DNA from 3 places in the Cellulosimicrobium composti genome. Region 1 is predicted to be linked to each of the others. Evidence: predicted binding sites of a transcription regulator. Region 1 holds the regulator's gene; each other region holds the start of a gene.
What was found. The regulator Rex, encoded in region 1, represses fermentation and respiration genes when NADH is low (regulators of the CRP and FNR family bind a similar motif). The targets are predictions, from matches to a motif close to CTTGTGAANNNNTTCACAAG.
Positions count from the first base shown of each region.

Region 2: a site for Rex is predicted at 2,404-2,423, ahead of adhE (bifunctional acetaldehyde-CoA/alcohol dehydrogenase). Genes of this name have one in related genera too.
Region 3: a site for Rex is predicted at 2,672-2,691, ahead of pflB (formate C-acetyltransferase). Genes of this name have one in related genera too.

Region 1 covers NZ_JAAFAN010000031.1:201-5,273, reverse strand. The annotation lists gene GYH36_RS10495 (acetoin utilization protein AcuC) at 1-558, shown strand, start outside; gene GYH36_RS10490 (30S ribosomal protein bS22) at 781-879, shown strand; gene GYH36_RS10485 (HAD family hydrolase) at 1,005-1,883, opposite strand; gene GYH36_RS10480 (glutaredoxin family protein) at 1,932-2,225, shown strand; gene GYH36_RS10475 (redox-sensing transcriptional repressor Rex) at 2,284-2,958, shown strand; gene GYH36_RS10470 (YceI family protein) at 3,096-3,647, opposite strand; gene GYH36_RS10465 (MarR family winged helix-turn-helix transcriptional regulator) at 3,816-4,343, shown strand; gene GYH36_RS10460 (histidine phosphatase family protein) at 4,404-5,073, shown strand, end outside.
Region 2 covers NZ_JAAFAN010000057.1:22,106-27,178, reverse strand. The annotation lists gene GYH36_RS15055 (prolyl oligopeptidase family serine peptidase) at 87-2,300, opposite strand; gene adhE (bifunctional acetaldehyde-CoA/alcohol dehydrogenase) at 2,507-5,073, shown strand, end outside.
Region 3 covers NZ_JAAFAN010000014.1:61,025-66,097, reverse strand. The annotation lists gene pflA (pyruvate formate-lyase-activating protein) at 1-98, opposite strand, end outside; gene pflB (formate C-acetyltransferase) at 119-2,422, opposite strand; gene GYH36_RS06290 (carboxylate-amine ligase) at 2,801-3,898, shown strand; gene GYH36_RS06285 (HAD family hydrolase) at 3,927-4,607, opposite strand; gene dxs (1-deoxy-D-xylulose-5-phosphate synthase) at 4,791-5,073, opposite strand, start outside.

The DNA.
Region 1 (5,073 bases):
GACGTCGGGGGGCCCCGGGCGCAGGGCACCGCCGTCAACGTCGCGCTGCCGCGCCGCACCGACGGCGCGCGGTGGCTGCGGGCGGTCGACGCCGTCGTGCCGGCGGTGCTGCGGACCTTCGGGCCCGACGTCCTCGTCACGCAGCACGGGTGCGACGCCCACGGCGAGGACCCGTTGTCCGACCTCGACGTCTCGGTCGACGCGCAGCGCACCGCCGCCGCGTGGGTGCACGACCTCGCGCACGAGCTCACGGGCGGGCGGTGGCTCGCGCTCGGCGGCGGCGGGTACGCGATCGCGCGGGTCGTGCCGCTCGTGTGGTCGGCCGTGGTGGGGGAGGTCGTGCACCGTCCTGTGACCGCGGGCGCGCCGCTGCCGCAGGAGTGGCGCGCGCGCGTCGCCGAGGTCGCCGGGTTCGACGCCCCGCGGGAGTTCGGCCCGCCCGTGGAGGTGCGGCGCTGGCGCAGCGGCTACGACCCGGACGACGAGGTCGACCGCGCCGTCGCCGCCACGCGCCGCGCCGTCTTCCCGCTCCTGGGCCTCGACCCGCACTTCGACTGAGCGGGCCCGACCGCGCGCCGTCGTGCGCCCGTCCGGTGCCCGGGTGCCCGTCCACGTACCGGGGCACGAGCGCGAGCAGGTAGGCTAGGGGGCGGATTTCTCTCGTGTTGGTCGGCTCGCGGCGCCCCAGTGGTCGCCGGGGCGCCCCGATCAACCGTGGACCACACGCGGCCGGTCGACCGGTCGCCGACCGACACGCCGTTCGAGCATTGCGAGGACCGTATGGGCTCCGTCATCAAGAAGCGCCGCAAGCGCATGGCCAAGAAGAAGCACCGCAAGCTGCTTCGCAAGACGCGTCACCAGCGTCGCAACAAGAAGTGACGTCGCGCGCGTCCTGACGCGCCGACCCGTCGTCGAGCCCGGCCCCTCCCGAGGGACCGGGCTCGACGCGTCTGCGCCCGCGGTGCGGCGCCGCCACCGCCCCGCCGACCCGCAGCCCCAGGGCGTCAGAGGCGGGCGATGCGGCGGTCGACGGCGCGGCGCACGGAGCGCAGGACGAGCGCGGCGGCCCACGCGGCGCCGGCCCAGCTCGCGGTGCGCACGCTGCTGCGCGCGACGCGGCGGCGCCGGCCGCGGAACTCGCGGATCGGCCACCCGACGTCCTGGGCGTGGCGGCGCAGGCGCGCGTCGGGGTTGATGGGGCACGGGTGCCCGACGGCCTCCATCATGGCGACGTCGTTGAGCGAGTCGCCGTAGGCGTAGGACGCGGCCAGGTCGATGTCCTCGCGCTCGGCGAGGGCGCGCACGCCGGCGGCCTTGGCGCGGCCGTGCATCATGTCGCCCACGAGCCGGCCGGTGTAGAAGCCGTCCTCGTGCTCCGCGACGGTGCCGAGGGCGCCGGTCGTGCCGAGACGGCGGGCGATGAGCTCGCCGATCTCGACGGGCGTCGCCGAGACGAGCCACACCTGGTGCCCCGCCGCGAGGTGCTCGTCGAGCAGGCGCCGCGTGCCGGGGTAGATGCGCAGCGACAGGACGGTGTCGTACACCTCCTCGCCGATCGCGGTGACCTCCGCGACGGAGCGCCCGGCGATGAGCGCGAGCGCGCGCGACCGGATGCGGTCGATCTGCTGCTTGTTCTCGCCGAAGAGGAGGTAGCGCGCCTGGTGCACCGCGAAGCGCACGATGTCGAGCGTGGAGAAGAACTCGCGCTGGTAGAGGGCGCGTGCGAGGTGGAACGACGAGGCGCCGCGGATGATCGTGTTGTCGACGTCGAAGAACGCGGCGACGCGGTGCGGGGGCGGTGGGGCGGGGCGTCCGGCGCCGGGCGCGTCCTCGCCGGTCGACCCGGGGGGCAGGTCAGGGCCCGGGCCGGAAGACGTCGCCATGCGTCTACTCTAGGCGGTCGCGCCCGCGGCTCCTCGTACGCTGGGGGCGTGAGCACGCCCGACGCCCCGACCCCTCCCGTCCTGCTGTACGGCCGCGCGGGGTGCCACCTGTGCGACGACGCGCGCGCCGTCGTCGAGGCGGTGTGCGCCGAGGCGGGGGTCGCGTGGGCGGAGGTCGACGTCGACGCCCCGGACGCGGACCCGGCGCTGCGCGAGCAGTACGGCGAGTACGTCCCGGTCGTCACGGTCGGGGGCGTGCAGCAGGGCTTCTGGCGGGTCGACGCCCGGCGGCTCGCGCGCGCGGTCGCCAGGATTTCGGCCGCGCGCACGGACCTGGGATGATTCCCCCGGAAGAGCGCGACCGTCGACGAGGACGGTCCCAGTGACGGCGAGGTGACGGGTGGCTGAGCAGGTAGTCGGTGAGGTGACGGCGCCGGGGATCCCGAGCGCGACGGTGGCGCGGCTCCCCTCCTACCTGCGGGCGTTGCGCGATCTCGTGTCGCGCGGGGTGGCGACGACGTCGTCGGTGGAGCTCGCGGAGCTCTCCGGCGTCGGGCCCGCGCAGCTGCGCAAGGACCTGTCGTTCCTCGGCTCGTTCGGGACGCGCGGCGTCGGGTACGACGTCGACTCGCTCGCGCAGTACATCACCGAGGCCCTCGGCCTCGTCGATGAGCACCGCATCGCGATCATCGGGATCGGCAACCTCGGGCACGCGCTCGCCAACTACTCGGGCTACGAGCAGCGCGGCTTCCACGTCGCGGCGCTCCTGGACGCGTCGCCGGACGTGGTGGGCACGCGCGCGGCGGGCCTCGTCGTGGAGCACGTCGACGCGCTCGAGGAGGTCGTCGAGCGCGAGAAGGTGTCGATCGTCGTGCTCGCGACGCCCGCGGCCCACGCGCAGGCGGTGGCGGACCGGGTCGTCGCGGCGGGCGTGCGCGAGATCCTCAACTTCGCGCCGCGCGCGCTGCAGGTGCCCCCGGACGTCGACGTGCGCGGGGTCGACGTCGGCAGCGAGCTGCAGATCCTCGCGTTCCACTCGCAGGCGCGCGCCCTCGCGGAGTCGCAGGGGCGCTGAGCCGACGGGCCGCGGCGCCCGTCCGGGACCCCGGGGGGCCCGCCGGAGGACGACGACGGGGCCGCGTGCTCGCGCACGCGACCCCGTCGCCCGGCGCCCTGCCGGGAGCGCCCTTCCCGGGAGGCCCCGGGACGTCGTCAGGCCTGCTTGATGGCCGAGACGTCGAGCGAGATCTTGATCTTGTCGCCCACGAGGACGCCGCCGGTCTCGAGCGCGGCGTTCCACGTGAGGCCGAACTCCTTGCGCGAGATCTCGGTGGTGGCCTCGAACCCGGCGCGCGAGTTGCCGAACGGGTCGGTCGCGGTGCCCGCGAACTCGGTCTCGAGCTCGACCGGCTTGGTCACGCCGTTGATGGTGAGGTCGCCCGCCACGACGTAGTCGTCGCCGTCGCCGGTGATGCGCGTCGACGTGAAGGTCCACGTCGGCTTGTTCTCGGCGTCCCAGAAGTCCGCGCTGCGCAGGTGGTTGTCGCGGTTCTCGTCGCCCGTGCTCACGGACGCGGCGTCGAGCTCGGCGGTCACGGCGGTCGTCTCGAGGTCGTCGCCCACGGTGATGGTGCCGGCCGTGATGGCGAGCGTGCCGCGCACCTTGGAGATGCCGGCGTGGCGGACGGTGAAGGCCGCCTGCGAGTGGGACGAGTCGAGGGCGTAGGTGCCGGAGGTGAGCCCGGTGGGCAGCGACGAGGCCATGGATGCTCCTGTGAGGGTCGTGGTCCGCGGACCGACTTGGTTGAAGGTTCAACTTCGTACGGAGCGTATCAACAGCGACGGTCGATCCGTCTATTCCCGGTGGGGTGGAACAATGTGGGACGACGCCCCGCACCTGACCGCGCCCCTCCGCACACCGCACGAGGACCCATGACGAGCAACGACGTCGACAACCCCCCGATGACGTCCGCACCCCGCACCGCCTCCGCGACCGACGAGCCCCGCTGGCTCGACGCCGAGCAGCAGCGGCTCTGGCGCGCCTACCTCGACGGGACGGTGCGCTTCATCGAAGCCGTGGGCCGCGACCACGAGGAACGCTCCGACGTCTCCCTCAACGAGTACGAGCTGCTCGTGCGGCTCTCGGAGAGCCCGGACCACACGCTGCGCATGTCGGCGCTCGCGGACGGTCTCGCGCGCTCGCGCAGCCGCGTCACGCACACGGTCGCGCGCATGGAGGCGCGCGGCCTCGTGCGCCGCTCGGCGAGCACGGGCGACCGGCGCGGCGTCAACTGCGCGATGACGAGCGAGGGCTACCGCGTGCTCGTCGCGTCCGCGCCCGCGCACGTCGCGGCCGTGCGGCGGTACATGGTCGACGTCCTCACCCCCGAGCAGTTCCGCGCGCTCGGCGAGGCGATGGCCGCCGTTGCCGCCGCGTGCAAGGCGGAACGCACCTCCTGACGTCGCGCGTCACCCGGGCACGGTGCCACCCGGCCCGCGGAGTGCGGGACACTGGTGCGCATGGTCTCCACCATCGTCCACCTCCTGCGCCACGGCGAGGTCCACAACCCCGACGGCGTCCTGTACGGCCGCATCCCCGGCTACCACCTGTCCGAGCGCGGCCACGAGATGGCCCGCCGCGTCGCCGCGCACCTCGCGGGCGAGCCCCGCCCCGACGGGACGTCGCGGCCGCGGGCCGACCTCGCCGTCGTCGTCGCGTCCCCCCTGCAGCGTGCGCAGGAGACGGCGACGCCCGCCGCGGAGACGTTCGGTCTCGAGCTCGGCACCGACGACCGACTCATCGAGGCCGCGAACCACTTCGAGGGCATGACGTTCGGCGTCGGCGACGGCTCGCTGCGGCACCCGCAGCACTGGCGCCACCTGTGGAACCCGTTCCGCCCGTCGTGGGGCGAGCCGTACGTCGAGCAGGTCGCGCGCATGCGGGCCGCCGTCGCCGACGCGCGGGACAAGGCCGCGGGGCGCGAGGCGCTGCTCGTCAGCCACCAGCTCCCCGTCTGGCTCACGCGCCTCAGCTACGAGAACCGCCGCCTGTGGCACGACCCTCGCAAGCGCGAGTGCTCGCTCGCGTCGCTCACGTCGCTGCACTTCGAGGACGACCGCCTCGTCGCGCTGCACTACACCGAGCCGGTCGCCGACCTCCTGCCGGGCGCCGCGCAGGTCGCGGGGGCGT
Region 2 (5,073 bases), on a different contig from region 1:
CCCCCCCCCCCCCCCCCGGGGCCCCCGCCCCCCCCCCCCCCCCCCCCCCCCCGGGACCACCTGCTCGACGCGGCAGGAGCGCCCCCTCAGGCGAGGCGCTCGGCGAGGAAGCGGTAGTGCACCGCGGCCATGTGCGCGGCCTGGGCGTTGTTCGCGGCGCCGCCGTGGCCGCCCTCGATGTTCTCGTAGTACGTGACGTCCTTGCCCGCGGCGAGCATCGCCGCGGCGAGCTTGCGCGCGTGGCCGGGGTGGACGCGGTCGTCCTTGGTCGACGTCGTGAACAGCACGGGCGGGTAGTCGCGCTCGGGGTCGAACAGGTGGTACGGCGAGAACGTGCGGAGGAACTCCCACTGCTCGGGGTCGTCCGGGTCGCCGTACTCGGCGGCCCACGACGCGCCGGCGAGGAGCTTCGTGTAGCGGCGCATGTCGAGCAGCGGGACGCCGACGATCACGGCGCCGAAGAGCTCGGGGTACTGCGTGAGCATGTTCCCGGCGAGCAGGCCGCCGTTGGAGCGGCCCTCCATGCCCAGGTGCTCGGGCGTCGTGATCCCGCGGGCCACGAGGTCGCGCGCGACGGCGGCGAAGTCCTCGTAGGCGCGGTGGCGGTTCGCCCGGAGCGCGGCCTGGTGCCAGGCGGGGCCGTACTCGCCGCCGCCGCGGATGTTCGCGACGACGTAGACGCCGCCCTGCGCCAGCCAGGCCCGTCCGAGCGCGCCGGAGTAGGCGGGGGTGAGCGAGATCTCGAAGCCGCCGTACCCGTACAGCAGCGTCGGGGCGGCGCCCGTGCCCTCGACGAGGTCCGCCCGGCCGACGACGAAGTACGGCACGCGCGTGCCGTCGTCGGACGTGGCGAAGTGCTGCGCGACGGTCATGCCGTCGGCGTCGAAGAACGCGGGGTTGGACTTGACGACCTCGGGCGCGCCCGCCTCGCCGGGGTGGTCGCCGAGCGACACGAGCGAGAGCGTCGTGGGCGTCAGGTAGTCGGTCGTGACGAGCCAGAGGTCGTCGGAGTCGACGGGGTCGACCGCGCCGACGGCGACCGTCCCGAGCGCGGGCAGTCCGGGGAGCTCGGAGCGCACCCACGGCGCGTCCGCGGCGTCCTGCCCGGCGGGCGTCCCGTCGCCGGCGGTCGCGGGGGCGTCCGGCGGGGTGAGCACGTGCAGCCGGTTCTTCACGTCGTCCAGGACGTTGACCACGAGGTGGTGGCGCGTCCACGTGGCGCCCGCGAGCGACGTCGTCGCGCTCGGCTCGAAGAGCACGGTGAAGCCGCGGTCGCCCGTGAGGAAGTCGTCGAAGCGGGCCGCGAGGAGCGAGCCCGCGCGGTAGGTGGTGCCGCCGACGGTCCAGTCGTCGCGCAGCTCGACGAGCATCCACTCGCGGCGCACGCCGACCTCGGCCGAGTCCGGCACGTCGATCTTCGTCAGGCGCTGCTCGGGCGTCCCGGGGTTCTCGGCGAGGTAGAGCTCGTCGGAGTAGAAGGCCTTGGACCGGTGCACGAAGTCGCGCTCGAACCCGGGCGTGTGCGAGCGCCAGGCCGAGATGTACATGTCCTCGTCCGTGCCCTCGTAGACGGTCACGGCGTCCTCGAGCGGGGTGCCGCGCGTCCAGAGCTTGACGACGCGCGGGTAGCCGGAGGGCGTGAGCGTGCCCTCCCCGAAGTCGGTGAAGACGTACACGGTGTCGGCGTCGAGCCAGCCGAGCGAGCCCTTCGCCTCGGCGCGGAGGAAGCCGCCCTCCTCGGGCGCGACGAACCGCTTCTCGACGAGGTCGAACTCGCGCGTGACGTCGGCGTCGGAGCCGCCGGGGGAGAGCTCGACGAGCGCGTGGCGCCACGGCTCGCCCGCGGCGAGCTGCTCGGGCGTCGGGCGCAGGACGGTCGCGCCGTGCCAGACCCAGGACTCGCCCTCGGCGGCGGCGAGCGCGTCGAGGTCGAGCACGGTCTCCCACTCGGGCTCGTCCGTGCGGTAGGAGTCGAGCGTCGTGCGGCGCCAGACGCCGCGCTCGTGCTGCGCGTCGCGCCAGAAGTTGTAGTACCGGTCGCCGATCTTCGAGACCTCGGGGATCTTGGCGTCGGAGTCGAGCACCTCGCGGATCGCGCGCTCGGTCGCCGTGAACTCGTCGGCGGTCTCGAGCGTCGCGGCGACCTCGGCGTTGCGCGCCCGGACCCAGGCCAGGGCCTCGTCGCCGTCGACGTCCTCGAGCCACAGGTAGGGGTCGTGCGCCGCGGCGTGGTCGGCGGGGACGGCCTGGCCGGAGCTCTCGGGTGTGCGGGAGGGGCTCGTCGTCTGCTCGGCGGTCATGGTCACCCACCCTACGGCGACGGCGCGCGTGGTGGTGCGGAGGTCACGAGGGCGGCGGGACCTTGGGCCCGCACCGCGGCGGAGACCTTGTGGGGACCGGCATCTTGTGAAAGTCTTCACAAGTAGAGAGACCGCTGAAGGAGCCGGGGCAATCCGTCCCCGGCAGCACCCGCGGCCGACGCCCGCCCGGGCACCGGAGGGGACGCATGAGCGCGACGAGCGCCCGCACGACGACCGAGACCCGCACCGAGGACACCCGCACCACTCACGAGATCGACGTCCTCGTCGAGCGCGCCCGCAAGGCGCTCGAGCAGTTCATGAGCCTCACGCAGGAGGACGTCGACCGGATCGTCCTCAAGGCGTCCGTCGCCGGCCTGCACCAGCACGGCCACCTCGCGCAGATGGCCGTCGCCGAGACCGGGCGAGGCGTGTTCGAGGACAAGGCGACGAAGAACATCTTCGCGTGCGAGCACGTGCCCAACTCGATGGCGAACCTCAGGACCGTCGGCGTCATCGGTCGCGACGAGCTCACGGGCGTTGTCGAGATCGCCGAGCCCGTCGGCGTGGTGTGCGCCGTGACGCCGGTGACCAACCCGACGTCGACCACGATCTTCAAGTCGCTCATCGCGCTCAAGACGCGCAACCCCGTCGTGTTCGCGTTCCACCCGAGCGCGCAGCGCTCGTCGGTCGAGGCGGCCCGCATCGTGCGCGAGGCCGCGGTCGCGGCCGGCGCACCGGAGGACTGCATCCAGTGGGTCGAGCACCCGTCGATCGAGGCGACGAACACGCTCATGCACCACCCGGGCGTCGCGCTCATCCTCGCCACGGGCGGCAACGGCATGGTCCGCGCGGCCTACTCGGCCGGCAAGCCGGCGCTCGGCGTCGGCGCGGGCAACGTCCCCGCCTACGTCGAGAAGAGCGCCGACCTCGGCCGCGCGATCAACGACGTCGTGATGTCGAAGGCGTTCGACAACGGCATGGTGTGCGCGTCGGAGCAGGCGCTCATCCTCGACGACGTCGTCTACGACGACGCGATGCGGGAGCTGGCCCGCCTGCACGCCTACCGCGCGACCCCGGCCGAGAAGGCGATGCTCGAGCGCCTGATCTTCGGCGTCGAGGCGACGGGCGCGAACTGCGCCGGCGCCAGGCTCAACCCGCAGGTCGTGGGCAAGTCGCCCACCTGGATCGCGCGCGAGGCCGGCTTCGAGGTCCCCGACGACACGTCGATCATCCTCGCCGAGATCGACGACGTCGGCCCCCACGAGCCGCTGAGCCGCGAGAAGCTCACGCCCGTCCTCGCCGTCCTGCGCGCGCGCGACACCGAGCACGGCGTCCGGCTCGCGGAGCGCATGGTCGAGCTCGACGGCCTGGGGCACTCCGCCGCGATCCACACGGCGGACGAGGCGCTGGTCGAGGAGTACGGCTCGCGCGTCAAGGCGGTGCGCGTGCTCTGGAACAGCCCGACGTCGCTCGGCGGCATCGGCGACATCTACAACGCGCTGCTCCCGTCGCTCACGCTCGGCTGCGGCAGCTACGGCGCCAACTCGGTGTCGAACAACGTCTCGGCGGTCAACCTCATCAACGTCAAGCGGATCGGGCGGCGCAACAACAACATGCAGTGGTTCAAGGTGCCGGCCAAGACGTACTTCGAGCCCAACTCGATCCAGTACCTCGCGCAGATGCGCGACGTGCACCGCGTCACGATCGTCACCGACAAGGTCATGAGCCGCATCGGCGTCGTGGACCGCGTGCTCGACGTCCTCGCCCGCCGCGAGGAGAAGGTCGCGATCCAGGTCATCGACGCGGTCGAGCCCGAGCCGAGCGTCGGGACCGTGAACCGCGGCGCGGAGTCGATGCGCGACTTCGAGCCGGACACGATCATCGCGATCGGCGGCGGCTCGCCGATGGACGCCGCCAAGGTCATGTGGCTGCGGTACGAGCACCCGGAGATCGAGTTCGCCGACATGCGCGAGAAGTTCTTCGACGTGCGCAAGCGCGCGTACAAGTTCCCGGAGCTCGGGGGCAGGGCGAAGCTCGTGTGCATCCCGACGTCGTCGGGCACCGGCGCGGAGGTGACGCCGTTCGCGGTCATCACCGACCCGGAGACGGGCTTCAAGTACCCGCTCGCGGACTACGCGCTCACCCCGACCGTCGCCATCGTCGACCCGGTCCTCACGGACACCATGCCGGCGAAGCTCGCGGCCGACTCGGGCTTCGACGCCCTCACGCACGCGACCGAGGCGTTCGTCTCGGTCTACGCGAACGACTTCACCGACGGGCTGTGCCTGCAGGCGATCAAGATGGTCTTCGAGAACGTCGAGGACTCGGTCACGCAGGGCGCGGCGGCCCCGAAGGCCCGCGAGAAGATGCACAACGCGGCGACCATCGCGGGCATGGCGTTCGGCTCGGCGATGCTCGGCATCGTGCACGCCATGGCGCACACCGTGGGCTCGACCTTCCACCTCGTGCACGGGCGCACCAACGCGGTGCTCCTGCCGCACGTGATCCGCTACAACGGCCAGGTGCCCACGAAGCTCACGAGCTGGCCCAAGTACGAGCGCTACGTGGCCCCGGAGCGGTTCCAGGAGATCGCGAAGCACCTCGGCCTCCCGGCCTCCACCCCGGAGGAGGGCGTCGAGTCGTACGCGACGGCGGTCGAGGAGCTGCGGGCCAAGGTCGGCATCGAGCCGACGTTCGCCGCGCAGGGCGTCGACGAGCGGGCGTTCATGAGCCGTCTCGACGACCTCGCGCTGCGGTCGTTCGAGGACCAGTG
Region 3 (5,073 bases), on a different contig from region 1:
GGGACGTCGAGGCGCGTGGCGTCGTCGGGCAGGGTGCCCCCGGCGACGCCGCACCCGCGCGACGGGCGGACGGCGGGGCCGGGAAGGGTGACGGTCATGGCTGGCTCCTCAGCGCTCGTCAGAGCGCGCCGTGGAAGGTGCGCGAGAGCACGTCGAGCTGCTGCTCGCGCGTGAGGCGGACGAAGTTCACCGCGTACCCGGACACGCGGATCGTCAGCTGCGGGTAGTTCTCCGGGTGGTCCATGGCGTCCAGGAGCGTCTCGCGGTTCAGCACGTTGACGTTCATGTGGTACCCCTCGGAGCCGATGTAGGCGTCCAGGAGGCCGGCGAGGTTGGTGACCTGCTCCTCCTTGGTGCGCCCGAGGCCGCTCGGCACGACCGTGTTGGTCAGCGAGATGCCGTCCTGCGCCTCGTCGTACGGCAGCTTGGCCACCGACAGCGCCGAGGCGAGCATGCCGTGCGTGTCGCGCCCGTTCATCGGGTTGGCACCCGGGGCGAACGGCTCGCCGGCGCGGCGGCCGTCAGGCGTGTTGCCCGTCGCCTTCCCGTACACGACGTTCGACGTGATCGTCAGGACCGACTGCGTGGGCACCGCGTCACGGTACGTCGGGTGCGTGCGGACCTTCGCCATGAACCGCTCGACGAGGTCGACGGCGATCGCGTCGGCCCGGTCGTCGTCGTTGCCGAACGTCGGGTACTCGCCCTCGGTGACGTAGTCGACGACGAGGCCGCGCTCGTCGCGGACGACGGAGACCTTCGCGTGCTTGATCGCCGACAGCGAGTCCGCCGCGACGGACAGGCCCGCGATGCCGCACGCCATGGTCCGCAGCACGTCCTTGTCGTGCAGCGCCATCTCGATGCGCTCGTACGCGTACTTGTCGTGCGACCAGTGGATGCAGTTGAGCGCCTCGACGTACGTCGCCGCCAGCCAGTCCATCGTCGCGTCGAACTTCGCCATGACGTCGTCGAAGTCGAGCACGTCGCCCTCGACGGGCGCCGCCACGGGCGAGACCTGCTTGCCCGTGATCTCGTCGCGCCCGCCGTTGATCGCGTAGAGCAGCGTCTTGGCGAGGTTCACGCGCGCCCCGAAGAACTGCATCTGCTTGCCGACCCGCATCGGCGACACGCAGCACGCGATCGCCGCGTCGTCGCCCCAGTGCGCGCGGATGAGCTCGTCCGACTCGTACTGCACGGCCGAGGTGTCGATCGAGACCTGCGCGCAGTAGTCCTTGAACCCCTGCGGCAGGTCGGGGCTCCAGAAGACCGTCATGTTCGGCTCGGGGGCCGGGCCGAGGTTGTAGAGCGTCTGGAGGAACCGGAACGAGTTCTTCGTGACGAGCGGGCGCCCGTCCTCACCCATGCCGCCGATCGTCTCGGTGACCCACGTCGGGTCGCCGGAGAACAGGGCGTCGTACTCGGGCGTGCGCAGGAACCGCACGATGCGCAGCTTGATGACGAAGTCGTCGATGATCTCCTGCGCCTCGGACTCCGTGAGGCGGCCGGCCTCGAGGTCGCGGTCGATGAAGATGTCGAGGAACGTCGACGTGCGCCCGAGCGACATCGCGGCGCCGTTCTGCTCCTTCACCGCGGCGAGGTACGCGAAGTAGAGCCACTGCACGGCCTCGCGGGCCGACGTCGCCGGGCGGGAGATGTCGTAGCCGTACTCGGCCGCCATGTCCTTGAGCTCGCCGAGCGCGCGGATCTGCTCCGCGTGCTCCTCGCGCTCGCGCACGACGGCCTCGCTGAACGGGCGCGTGTCGAGCTCGAGCTTGTCGAGCTTCTTCGCGGCGATCAGGGCGTCCACGCCGTACAGGGCGACGCGGCGGTAGTCGCCGATGATCCGGCCGCGGCCGTAGGCGTCGGGCAGGCCGGTGATGATGTGCGACGAGCGCGCGGCGCGCACGTTCGGCGGGTAGACGTCGAACACGCCCTGGTTGTGCGTCTTGCGGTACTCGGTGAAGACCTTCTTCAGGGTCTCGTCGACCTCGTAGCCGTAGGTCGTCAGCGCGCCCTCGACCATGCGCCACCCGCCGTTGGGCATGATCGCGCGCTTGAGCGGGCCGTCGGTCTGCAGGCCCACGATCACCTCGTGCGCCTTGTCGATGTACCCCGGCGCGTGCGCGGTGATGCCCGCGGGCGTGTGCGGGTCGACGTCGTAGACGCCCCGCTCGCGCTCCTCGGGGAACATCGCCGAGAGCGCGGCCCAGATGCCGGTCGTGCGCTCCGTGGGCCCGGCGAGGAACGACGCGTCGCCCGTGTACGGGCGGTAGTTGCGCTGGATGAAGTCCCGCACGTCGACCGTGTCGCGCCACGGCCCGTCGGTGAAGCCCTCCCACGCGGGGACGTGGGCGGAGTCGGTGCTCGGGGCACCCTCCGCGCGGACGCCGCTCGTCGTGCCGGGTGCCTCGGAAACGCTGGTCATCTGGACCTCCCTCGTGCCTGACGCGCGGGTCCGCGCGCCGGCCGGAACCGCCGGTCCCGCGAGGCCCCGGGTGGAGGCTCTCGGTCGAGGTCCGGCGGGCTCCTTCGCCACCTCCAGGCTAGGTTCGCGAGGCCCCGCGCGGACCGGTTCCGGGACGTCCGAGGACCTAGGTCCCGAGGCGGGCGGGACCCACCGGGAACGGCTTGATCCTGCGGCTCCTGGGCGGTTCGTCACCTCTCGCCGGAGGTCCTTGTGATGACCTTCACAAGGGTCCAGGAGCCTCGTGCATTACGCGCCCGGGACGTCGGTGACGCACGACACGGACGCACGTCACACGCTCGCCCGACGAGCAGACGCCTTCCGTGTGAGACTTCCCGGGTGAAGCGCACCGTAGGGGTCGAGGAAGAGTTCCTGCTCGTCGGCGACGACGGGCAGCCCGTCGCCCGTGCCGCCGAGGCACTGGAGGCGTCGGGCACCGACGACAAGGGCGGCGGCACAGGGTCGCTCGAGTCCGAGTTCATGGAGGAGCAGCTCGAGACGGCGACGCACCCGCGCCGCGAGCTCGACGACCTCGCGACGGAGATCCGCGACGGCCGACGCCGCGCCCAGGAGGCCGCGGACACGGTCGGCGCGCGCGTCGCCGCGCTGTCCACCTCTCCCCTGCCGTTCGAGGGGACGACGGTCTCCCGCCTGCGCTACCTCGAGGCGCGCGCCGCGTTCGGGCTCACCGCGCGCGAGCAGCTCACGAGCGGGTGCCACGTGCACGTCGCCGTCGCGGACGACGTCGAGGGCGTCGCCGTGCTCGACCGCATCGGCCCCTGGCTCTCGACGCTGCTCGCCCTGAGCACGAACTCCCCGTTCTGGCAGGGCGAGGACAGCGGGTACGCGAGCTTCCGCTCGCAGGTCTGGTCGCGCTGGCCGACGGCGGGACCCACCCGTGCGTTCGGCACGCCCGAGGCGTACCGCGAGGCGGTCGACGGGCTCGTCGCGACCGGGACGATCCTCGACGAGAACATGGTCTACTTCGACGCGCGCCTGTCCTCGCGGTACCCGACGGTCGAGATCCGCGTCGCCGACGTGTGCCTCGACCCCGACACCGCGACGCTCGTCGCGGCTCTCAGCCGCGGGCTCGTGGAGACCGCCGCGCGCGAGGCCGCGCAGGGCACCCCGCCCCCCGAGCTGCGCCCGGAGATCCTGCGCACCGCCGCGTGGCGCGCGGGCCGCTCCGGCCTCGAGGACGACCTCGTCTCGCCGCTGACCTGGCGACCGGCGCCCGCGCACGACGTCGTCGGCCAGCTCGTCGCCCACGTGCGCGACGCGCTCGTCGACGCGGGCGACCTCGACGCCGTCACCGAGCTGCTGGGCCGCGTGTGGTCGGGAGGCAACGGCGCCGCGCGCCAGCGCGCGTGGTTCGCGGCGTCAGGGGGCGACCTGCGCGCCGTCGTGGAGAAGTCCGTGGAGGTCACGCACTCCTGAGCCCCGCGCGCCCGTGGCTCTCGTCGGGCTACGGGCGCGCGGGCGCCGGTCCGGCGGGTGCTGCGAGGGCGCGCACCGCCGCGACGACGTCGTGCACCGTGCGGCCCACGACGTCCGGGGCCGGGCCGTCGCCCGCGTCCCGGCCGTGCGACACCCACCCGGTGCGCACTCCGGCGGCGCGCCCCGCCGCGACGTCCGCGTGCAGCGCGTCCCCGACCATCCAGACGTCCCGGCGGTCCGCGCCGTCCGCACCGACACGCCCGAGCGCGACCTCCAGGAGCCGGGGGTCGGGCTTGGCCGCGCCCTCCTCCTCGGACACGACGACCGCGTCCACGTGCGGCGCGAGCGCGCAGCGGGCGATCTTGCCGCGCTGCTGCGCGGAGGTCCCGTTCGTCACGACGACCACCCGGTCGCCCTCGGCGCGCAGCCCGTCGAGCAGCGCGGGCACACCCGGGTACGCGCGCACGTGCGCGAGGATGCCGGCGCGGAACCGCTCGACCACCGCGGGCAGGTCCGCCTCCCACCCGAGCCGGTCGGCGATGACGCGCGCCACGTCGGTCTTGCGCGCGAAGCCGCCGCCGTCCGCCGCGACGATCGCCGCGAGGTCGTCGCCGCTGCCGCCGGCCCGCGCGACCGCGTCCGCCGCCCAGAGCGCGAACGCGTCGTCGCGCCCGACGAGCGTGTTGTCGAGGTCGAGGAGCCAGATCACGCGTCGGACCCTACCCGCGCGCTGCACGGGACCGGAGGGTGGTCCGGCGCGCGGACCCGCGGCCCACCCGGCCGGGTCTGCCGACGCGCCCGGCCGGGTCTGCCGACGCGCCCGGCCGGGTCTGCCGACGCACCCGGCCGGGTGCGTCGGTGCGCCGGACGTGTGCCCGCCCGCGCGGGGGCGTCAGTCGTGCGCGAGCGTCGCGAGCGCGTCGAGCACGTCGCGCGCGACGTCCGCCGCGGTGAGGCGGTAGGTCGCAGCCACCTGGTCGCGCGTCGCGTGGTCGAGGAACTGGGCGGGCAGGCCGAGCGCGTGCACCGGCGTGCGCACGCCCGCCTCGAGCGAGCGCTGCGCGAGGAGAGCGCCCACGCCGCCGTCGGCGACGCCGTCCTCGACGCTCACGACGAGGTCGTGCTCGCCCGCGAGCTTGACGAGCGCGCTCGGCATCGGGAGCACCCACGTGGGC